DNA from 4 places in the Fundidesulfovibrio terrae genome. Region 1 is predicted to be linked to each of the others. Evidence: predicted binding sites of a transcription regulator. Region 1 holds the regulator's gene; each other region holds the start of a gene.

The links. Region 1 encodes sigma-54, which starts transcription at its own class of promoters, with help from an activator protein. Its sites were predicted from a motif close to CTGGCACGGNNNNTGCTT; they were not measured.
Region 2: ML540_RS09480 (anion permease) is a predicted target of sigma-54. The motif match lies at 949-966, and genes of this name have one in related genera.
Region 3: ML540_RS10590 (PEP-CTERM sorting domain-containing protein) is a predicted target of sigma-54. The motif match lies at 1,164-1,181, and genes of this name have one in related genera.
Region 4: sqr (type III sulfide quinone reductase, selenoprotein subtype) is a predicted target of sigma-54. The motif match lies at 1,238-1,255, and genes of this name have one in related genera.

What each region holds. Positions count from the first base shown of each region.
Region 1 is NZ_JAKZFS010000005.1:21,190-23,391, forward strand. Features, by position in the region: gene ML540_RS14830 (KdsC family phosphatase) at 1-258, shown strand, start outside; gene rpoN (RNA polymerase factor sigma-54) at 510-1,949, shown strand; gene hpf (ribosome hibernation-promoting factor, HPF/YfiA family) at 1,992-2,202, shown strand, end outside.
Region 2 is NZ_JAKZFS010000002.1:520,274-522,475, reverse strand. Features, by position in the region: gene ML540_RS09485 (sigma 54-interacting transcriptional regulator) at 1-827, opposite strand, end outside; gene ML540_RS09480 (anion permease) at 1,050-2,202, shown strand, end outside.
Region 3 is NZ_JAKZFS010000002.1:766,818-769,019, reverse strand. Features, by position in the region: gene purD (phosphoribosylamine--glycine ligase) at 1-397, shown strand, start outside; gene purE (5-(carboxyamino)imidazole ribonucleotide mutase) at 394-888, shown strand; gene ML540_RS10590 (PEP-CTERM sorting domain-containing protein) at 1,276-2,202, shown strand, end outside.
Region 4 is NZ_JAKZFS010000003.1:293,261-295,462, forward strand. Features, by position in the region: gene sqr (type III sulfide quinone reductase, selenoprotein subtype) at 1-1,142, opposite strand, end outside; gene ML540_RS12140 (NADH-quinone oxidoreductase subunit A) at 1,616-2,029, shown strand; gene ML540_RS12145 (NADH-quinone oxidoreductase subunit B/C/D) at 2,005-2,202, shown strand, end outside.

The DNA.
Region 1 (2,202 bases):
GTTCTCGAAGAACTCCTTTCCGCGAAACATCTTGATTTGAACGAAGTGGCCTACATGGGCGACGACTGGCTGGACGCCCAGGTGATGAGCCGCGTGGGCCTTGCCATGGCCCCGGTGGACGCCCAGCCGGAAATCCTGCGCCTGGCGGCCTGGGTGTCCAAACGTCCTGGGGGCAGCGGGGCCGTGCGCGACGCCGTGCGCTTCCTGCTCATGGCCAAGGGCAAGCTGGGCGCCCTGTGGCGGCGCTGGCTCGTCTAGCCTCTCGCCCGCCATATCGCCGCCCAAGCCAGCGAAACTATACTGGATTCCAAAGGGGCGAGCCCCTAAGGCCTAAGGAGGCTTTTCCCCTGATCCGCTACGCTCCACCGCGCTACAGCCTCCCGCCCACTGTTGTGAATTCCCGTCAAGTCTTGCCACCCCCGCCTTTTTAGTGCATAACCGCCACGGTTGAACGGTGGTCCGGCATTTTTCTTGCTTGCCGCAGAACTTTCACGAGGACAGACGCACGCATGGCCCTTGAGCTCAGACAGCAACTCAAGCTTTCGCAGCAGCTGGTGATGACACCCCAGCTGCAGCAGGCCATCAAGCTGTTGCAGCTCTCCCGGCTGGAGCTGGTTGAGACCGTGCAGCAGGAGATGCTCGAGAATCCCCTGCTGGAAGAGGTCCAGGTCGACGACGAGCGCCCCGAGCCCACCATCGCCGAGGATTCCCACGCGCCTGACGCCACCCAGGAAGAGGGGGCCATGCAGCGCGAGCTCATGAAGACCGCCGAATGGGACGACTACATCGGCGACTTCGCTTCCACCTCCCGCCAGGCCACGGTGCGCGAGTACGAGGCCCCGGAGGAGGGCATGTCCTTCGAGGCCAGGCTGGCCTCCAAGACCTCGCTCGAGGGCCATCTCTCCTGGCAGATCAACCTCTCCCCCTTCACCGAACGCCAGCGAGTCATCGCCGACGACATCGTGGGCAACCTGGACTCCGTGGGCTACCTACAGTCCACCGTGGAAGAGATCGCCGCCACCACCGGCGCCACCCCCGAAGAGGTGGAGGTGGTCCTGCACGCCCTGCAGCGCTTCGACCCGGTGGGGATCGCCGCGCGCACCCCGCAGGAGTGCCTGCTCACCCAGTTGGAAGTTTACGGCTACACCGACCCGGTGCTCCTGGAGATCGTGCGCGAGCACCTGGAGGACCTGGAAAAGAAGCGCTACAAGCCCCTGGCCAAGAAGTTCCGCATCACCCTCGAGGACATCAAGGAATACCTGGACATCATCCAGACCCTCGACCCTCTGCCAGGCTCACACTTCAGCTCCTCCGATCCGGTCTACGTGAGTCCCGACGCCTACGTGTACAAGTACGGCGAGGACTTCATCATCGTGCTCAACGAGGACGGCCTGCCCAAGCTCCAGCTTTCCCCCTATTACATGGAGGACATGAGCCGTTCCAGCGGGAGCAAGGACAAGGACTACCTCCAGGACAAGATGCGCTCGGCCCAGTGGCTCATGAAGAGCCTGTACCAGCGCCAGCGGACGTTGTTCAAGGTCCTGGAATCGATAGTGAAATTTCAGCGGGACTTCTTCGAGGACGGGGTTACGAAATTAAAGCCCCTCATCCTCAAGGACGTGGCCGACGACATCGGCATGCACGAATCCACTGTGAGCCGCATCACCACGAGCAAATACGTGGCCACCCCGCACGGCATCTACGAACTCAAGTTTTTCTTCAACTCCGCCCTGGAGTTGGACGACGGCACTTCCGTGGGTTCGGAGTCGGTGAAGGCGCTCATCAAGCAGCTCATCTCCGGCGAGGATCCCAAGAAGCCCGTGAGCGACGAGCAGATCGCGGACACCCTCAAGCAGAAGCTGCAGGTCAACATCGCCCGCCGTACCGTGGCCAAGTACCGCATGGCCATGGGCATCGACTCCTCGTCCAAGCGCAAGGAAGTCTTGTAATCACGCCGCGCGTCTTTTCGCGGCCACACCTCGGAGGTAGATATGAACATTGCTTTCTATTTCAAGAATTTTGAGCCGTCCCCCGGTCTGCGCGAATACGCCGCCAAGCGTTTCGACAAACTGGCCAAATACATGCCCAATGCCGACAACGCCGAAGTGGTGGTCACGCTGCTGGTCGAAAAGACCCGCCAGATCGCCGATGTGGTGATCGACGCGGACGCCATGCACATCTCCGCCCATGAGCGCTCCGACG
Region 2 (2,202 bases), on a different contig from region 1:
GGGGTCATGGAGCACATGATCTCCTGGTCGAAGACCCGCTCGATGCGCCCGGCCTCGCCCTGCCCCGACTCCAACACCCGGGGCAGGCCCGAGCGGTGCCACACGTCCGACACCGGACGCCCCAGCGCGTCGGCCTCGGTCATGCGCAGGAGCCTGCCCGCCACGGGGTTGAACACCGTGACCTGGCCGCGCCGGTCCACGGCCACGATGCCGTTGTCCGTGGAGGTGAGCACGGCCCGCATGAGCGAACTCTTGGCCTTCTCCACGCCCCTGCCGTGGGCGATGCGCTTGGCCTCGCGCACGGCGGCCAGGATGGACTGGGGGCTGCTCTCCACGGGCTGGCAGGGCACGCCGAGCCGTCTGGCGATAAGGGCCATGATGTAGCCGCCCACCACGATCCCGGCCCCGTCGGCCCGGGCCTCGAGCACGGCCCGGGCGATGTCCTCCTCCCGGTCCCACTGGTAGACGCCCACGTCCGCGCCGAGCATGTCCCCGATCTCGCGCGCCCCGTCGGACATGGGAGGGAAGGCCACCACGGCCACGCGCTCCGCCTTGGCCTGGGCCTTGTGGATGGCCGAAAGGAGGTCCAGGCTGGATGTGGACATGTCCACCACGGAGAGGTCCGGCAAGGCGGCCTGGACGCACCGGGCCGTGGCCCCGCGCGAAATGACGACCTCCACCCCCGCCGCTGCGAAGTTGCGCGCCACGTCCACGGCCCCGCCCATGAGGCCCACAGCCAGCCGGACATCATCGTGAGCGCCTTTGAGCACATCGCGGGCACACTCGAACATGGTTTCGTTCAAGGCCATGAAGGCAATGGAGGTCATCAGGAACTCCTTGTATGCGACACAATGAAACATGATGAAACCATTTGAGACATGGTGAAACATATTCGTTTCACACGAACAACACAACTTGTTAACATATCGATATAATTAAGTGTTATTTTTGGAACGTTTTCTGCTTTTCAAAATTGAAAGCAACGGAGGCCGATCAATTTTCGTCCGGTTCAAAGGAATCGGGCAGCCAAACGCAAAGGAGCAAGCCGCATGAAACTCGACTGGAAGGCCATACTCCCACTGGCCATCGGGGCAATCCTCTGGTTCATTCCCACGCCCCAGGGACTGCAGCCCTACGCCTGGCACTATTTCGCCCTGTTCGTCGCCGTGATCGCGGCCTTGGTCATCGAGCCCATCCCGGCCGCCGCCGCGGGCTTGATCGGCGTCACCCTGGCTGCGGCCCTCAACCTGGTGCCCGCCCAGGCCGACAAGGCCCCCCTTCCGGCCGACGCCGTGCGCTGGGCCCTGTCCGGATTCTCCAACAGCACGGTGTGGCTCATCTTCGTGGCCTTCATGTTCGCCATGGGCTACGAAAAGACGGGCCTGGGCAAGCGCATCGCCTTGTTCCTCATCAAGACGCTGGGCAAGAGCACCCTGGGCCTGGGCTACGCCGTGGCCCTGGCCGACCTGGCCCTGGCCCCCTTCACCCCGTCCAACACCGCCCGGAGCGGCGGCGTGATCTTCCCCATCATCAAGAACATCCCGCCTCTCTACGGCTCCACGCCCGAGAGCGGCGCGCGCAAGATCGGCGGCTACCTCATGTGGACCGCCCTGGCCACCACCTGCGTCACCAGCACCATGTTCCTGACGGCCCTGGCCCCCAACCTGCTGGCCCTGTCGCTCTTGGAAAAGACCACCAAGCTCACCATCGGCTGGACCGAATGGTTCGTCTCCCTGGCGCCGGCCTGCATCCTGCTGTTTCTGGCCCTGCCCTACCTGATCTACATAATCTATCCGCCCGAAATCAAACGCAGCGAGGACGCTCCCAAGTGGGCCGGCGCGGAACTGGCCAAGATGGGCTCCATCACCGCCAGGGAGCTCACCATGGCCGGGCTCGCCGTGTTCGCCCTGGTGCTGTGGATTTTCGGAGGCAAGCTCTTCGACGCCACCGTCGTGGCCCTCATGGCCCTGTCGCTCATGATCCTCACCAAGGTGGTCAGCTGGGAGGACATCATCAGCCATAAGACCGCCTGGAACGTGCTCTGCTGGTTCGGCACCCTGGTGGCCCTGGCCGACGGGCTGAGCAAGGTGGGCTTCCTCAAGTGGTTCGCCGCCCTGGCCGCCGGAGCCATGTCCGGCTTCTCGGTGAACGCCCTCATGGTGGCGCTCATCCTTCTGTTCTTCTTCATCCACTACATGTTCG
Region 3 (2,202 bases), on a different contig from region 1:
GCTGCTCATGCGCCTGGATTCGGACATCGCCCGGATCATGTTGGCCGCCGCCTCGGGCGAGCTCTCGCCTGAGATGGTCGCCTGGAGCCCCAAAACCGCGCTGTGCGTGGTCATGGCCGCCGGTGGCTATCCCGGAACCTACCCCAAGGGCATGACCATCTCCGGCATCGAGGAGGCCGACAAGGCGGACGGAGTCAAGGTCTTCGTGGCCGGAGCCAAGCTTGAAGGCGGCACGCTTTCGACCACTGGAGGCCGCGTGCTCGGCGTCACCGCCCTGGGGGACGACCTGGCCCAGGCCCAGGCCAACGCTTACAAAGCCGTTTCAGCCGTGAGTTTCGACAAGGCGTACTTCAGGCGGGACATCGGCGCCAAGGGAATCACGAGGACCCGGCAATGACCAAGGTCGCTATTTTTATCGGATCCATCTCCGACAAGGACATCATGCAGCCCTGCTCCGACGTGCTCTCGGACCTGGGCATCGAGCACCTTTACACCGTCACCAGCGCCCACCGCACCCCGGATCGCACCGAGAAGCTCATCCGCGACCTGGAAGCCGACGGCTGCCAGGTGTTCATCTGCGCCGCGGGCATGGCCGCCCACCTGGCCGGGGCCGTGGCCGCGCGCACCACGAAGCCGGTGCTGGGCGTGCCCGTGAACGCCTCGCCCCTGGGCGGCATGGACGCCCTGCTGGCCACGGTGCAGATGCCCCCAGGGTTCCCGGTGGGCACCCTGGCCATCGACAAGGCCGGAGCCCGCAACGCCGCCTGGCTGGCCGCGCAGATTCTGGCCCTGAACGACAAGGCGCTGGAAGGCAAGATCAAGGCGGCACGGGAAGGCTTCGCGGCGGGAGTGGAAAAGGCCGCCCGGGAACTAGAAGGAAAGAACTAAGAGCAAGCGGGGCGTAAACCCCGATCCGGATCACTGTTTTCGGCCATGCCTGCCTGTTCGGGGCGGATGCGAGCCTTTCCAGGGCCAGAGCGGCGGATGCCGCCCTGGCCCTGTTTTTTGATCGGCAGCTCCCATGGAACTCCGGCCCTCCGGCATGCGGCATCCCTCCCTCGATTGTCGGAAATTTTGACAACCTACCCGAAGATTGTTTTACAGTCCGAACCATTCGCCGCCAGTTGCGCGGAATTTAAATCCCGATTCCGGCAAGATACTTGGTGGCATGGAACTTGATCGACAGTGCATACGAACTGGCTCGTGAAGCAAGCAGCATGCTCAAAAAAAGGGGAAAGTCGTGACGTAATAATCGCAACACTTGTGAGGGGAGTTATGAAAAGAATTCTCTCTACCATCATCCTGGCTGGCGTGTTTGCCATCGGCTGGTGCAGCGTCGCCTTGGCCGGCGCGTTCATCTTCAGCCCTGACGGCAGCATCGCTCTCGGCGTCAACGACCAAGGCCACCTCAACACTTCGTCAGGGGTAGCAGGCCTCCCCAGCAATGCTTCCGCGCTGGGCATAGCCTACAAGTTCCCGGACGGAAGCTACCGTGACGCGACCGCTCCGGGCTGCCTGTGCGAAGGATGGGGCGTTTCGGCCAACAACGCCGCCAGCGGCTACGCCAACGTCTCCACCGACGGCGTCCAGAACCTCACCGTGCAGTCGTTCACGTCTTCCGCGACCAACATCACCTCCGTGGTGACGCTGACCAGCCTGCCGGATCTCAAGGTGACCCAGGCGTATTCTCCCACGGCCGCCGTGCCAAACTCCCTGTTCGTGGACCATGTGACCATCCAGAACACCGGCGCGTCCGCCCTGACCGACGTCAAGTACGTGCGCGTCATGGACTGGGACATTCCGCCCACGGAATTCAGCGAATTCGTAACTATCAAGGGCACGGCGACCACCACCCTGCTCGAGCTCTCCCATGACAATGGCTTCGCCACGGCCAACCCGCTCGGGGCTACCGCCGCGCTGACCTCCGGCACCACCAATACCGACTTCACCGATGTGGGGCCGTCCGACCACGGCGCCTACTTCCGGTTCAACTTCGGCACCCTGGCCGCCGGCGACAGCTACAGCTTCGACATATTCTACGGCGCCGCGGCCACCGAAAGCGCCGCCCTGGCCGCGCTGGGCCTTGTGGGCACCGAGCTGTACTCCCTGGGTCAGAGCAGCACCACCGGCGGCCCCACCTTGGGCACCCCCGCCACCTTCATGTTCGCCTTCAAGGGCGTGGGCGGTTCGATCATCATTCCG
Region 4 (2,202 bases), on a different contig from region 1:
TTGAACATCATCTTGCCCCAGTAGTTCATGTAGGACTCTTCCAGCAAGGCGAAGGGTCCGATTCCGGGGAACGGATATTTGCCCGGCAGAGGCTCGACCTTGTAGTTGAAGTCGATGAGGGCGGCCTTCTCGTAGCCGGTGACGATGAAGCAGTTGGAGTGGCCGTCGAACTCGGGGCGGGGCTCCAGGCCCTCGATGTCGCGGTGCAGGTTTTCCACCAGCACGTCGGCCTCGAAGTGGGTCACGGAACCGGCCTTGGAAGTGGGCACGTTGGTGGCGTCGCCCAGGATGTACATGTTCTCGTAATCCACCGACTTCAGGGTGTTGTGGTGGGTCTTCATGTAGCCCATGGGATCGCCGATGTCGGAGTCGATGATCACCTGGGAACCGAAGTTGGGCGGGATGGCCACCAGCAGGTCGTACTCGACCTCGTCGCCCTTCATGGATTCCATCACGCCGCGCTCGGCGTCGACGGCCGCGATCTCGAAGTTGGGGGTGATCTTGATGTTCTTCTCTTCGCAGATCTTGCCCAGGGCGGCGGCGGCAACCGGCTTGGTGAAGGCGCCGGTGAGCGGGGTGACCAGCTCGATCTCGATGTTGTGGCGGGTGCCTTCGGTCATGAAGAACCAGTCGGCCAGGAACAGGAACTCCAGGGGCGCGACGGGGCACTTGATGGGCATCTCGGCGATGTTCAGGACCAGCTTGCCCTTTTCGAACCGGGCCAGCTTGTGGGCCAGGTCCACCGCGCCGTTGGGGGTGTAGAAATCGTGGATGTTCTTCTTCCAGCCGTCCATCATGCCTTCGATCTCGTCGGGCATGATGCGGCAGCCGGTGGACACGACGATCCAGTCGTACTCGTACTTGCCGTTGGTGGTGGTGACGACCTTTCCAACGGGATCGACGTTGCTGATCTCTTCGTTGACGAAGTTCACGCCGGCCGGGATGAAGCCGGACAGAGGACGGATGCAGTCCTTGATGTCATAGATACCGAAAGGCACGAAGAGCCAGCCGGGCTGGTAGTGGTTGACCGTGTTGCGGTCGATGACGGTGATGCTCCACTCTTTCTCGTCCAGCTTCTGGCGCATCTTGTTGGCGATTATGCAACCGCCGGCGCCGGCACCAAGAATAACAAGCTTTTTCATGTCCTAACGGCTCCTCTGGTGGTTTGAAACCTAGGTTTTCCGATAACCCCCAAGCGTCCCTGGGGAGTCCCCAATTTCCGCGTACGAAGGCCCTAAAGCAAGGCTCGGGCCAGGGGGCGCGATCAAAAATAGTATAATTATATCAGTAATATAAATCCTAAAGACCACCCCAGGAATACCCGCCGGACAGCAACATCGGTTGACAACGACCATGGGGACACCCGCAAAACCAAGAAAAGGCGCGGACCGCCTGAAACGGCAACATTCGTTGTCACGTCAGCATTTGTTGCGGTACGTTTCGCTGCGGCCAGGCGCGCGCGAGCCGCTAAGGAGGAATAAACAGCCGGAACCGGCTCGGAATTTTAGTTTTTCTTTACTCCGGCGTCCGAAATGGACTATGGGAATGGCATGTTCGTACTCCGTTCGGACCTTCAGCCCCGGCGCGGGGCGATCACCAGACGAGGACACGCCGCATGACGCCCATGGACACATCCATCGCCGCCGCCCTCTCCCCATGGGAGCCGGGGGGCTTAAGCCTCTTCGTGTTCGCCGTGCTGGTGGGGGGGCTCATCGCCACCCTGCTGGTGCTGACCCGGCTGGTGAATCCGCCCAGGAGGAGCCCCGAGAAGGACCGGCCCTACGAGTGCGGGATCATCCCCACCGACGAGCCCGCCTTCCGCTATCCGGCCCCGTTCTCGCTGGTGGCCATGGTCTTTCTGATCTTCGATGTGGAAACCGCCTTCATCTACACCTGGGCCGTTTCCTTCGACGCCATAACCGCCGCGAGCTTCATGGGGATCGCCGTATTCATCGGCGTGCTGCTTTTAAGCCTCTGGTATCTCTGGCTCAAGGGAGGGCTCCAATGGGGCATGGCCAGCAGACGATGACCGCGCCCGGCTCGGCGCCGCAAAACGCGGTGGACCTCGCCGTGGACTGGTGCCGGGCCAACAGCCTCTGGCCGTTCTTCTTCGGGCTTTCCTGCTGCTTCGTGGAGGAGGCCACGGCCTTCACCTCCCGCTACGACATCGCCCGCTTCGGCTCCGAGGTGTTCCGGGGATCG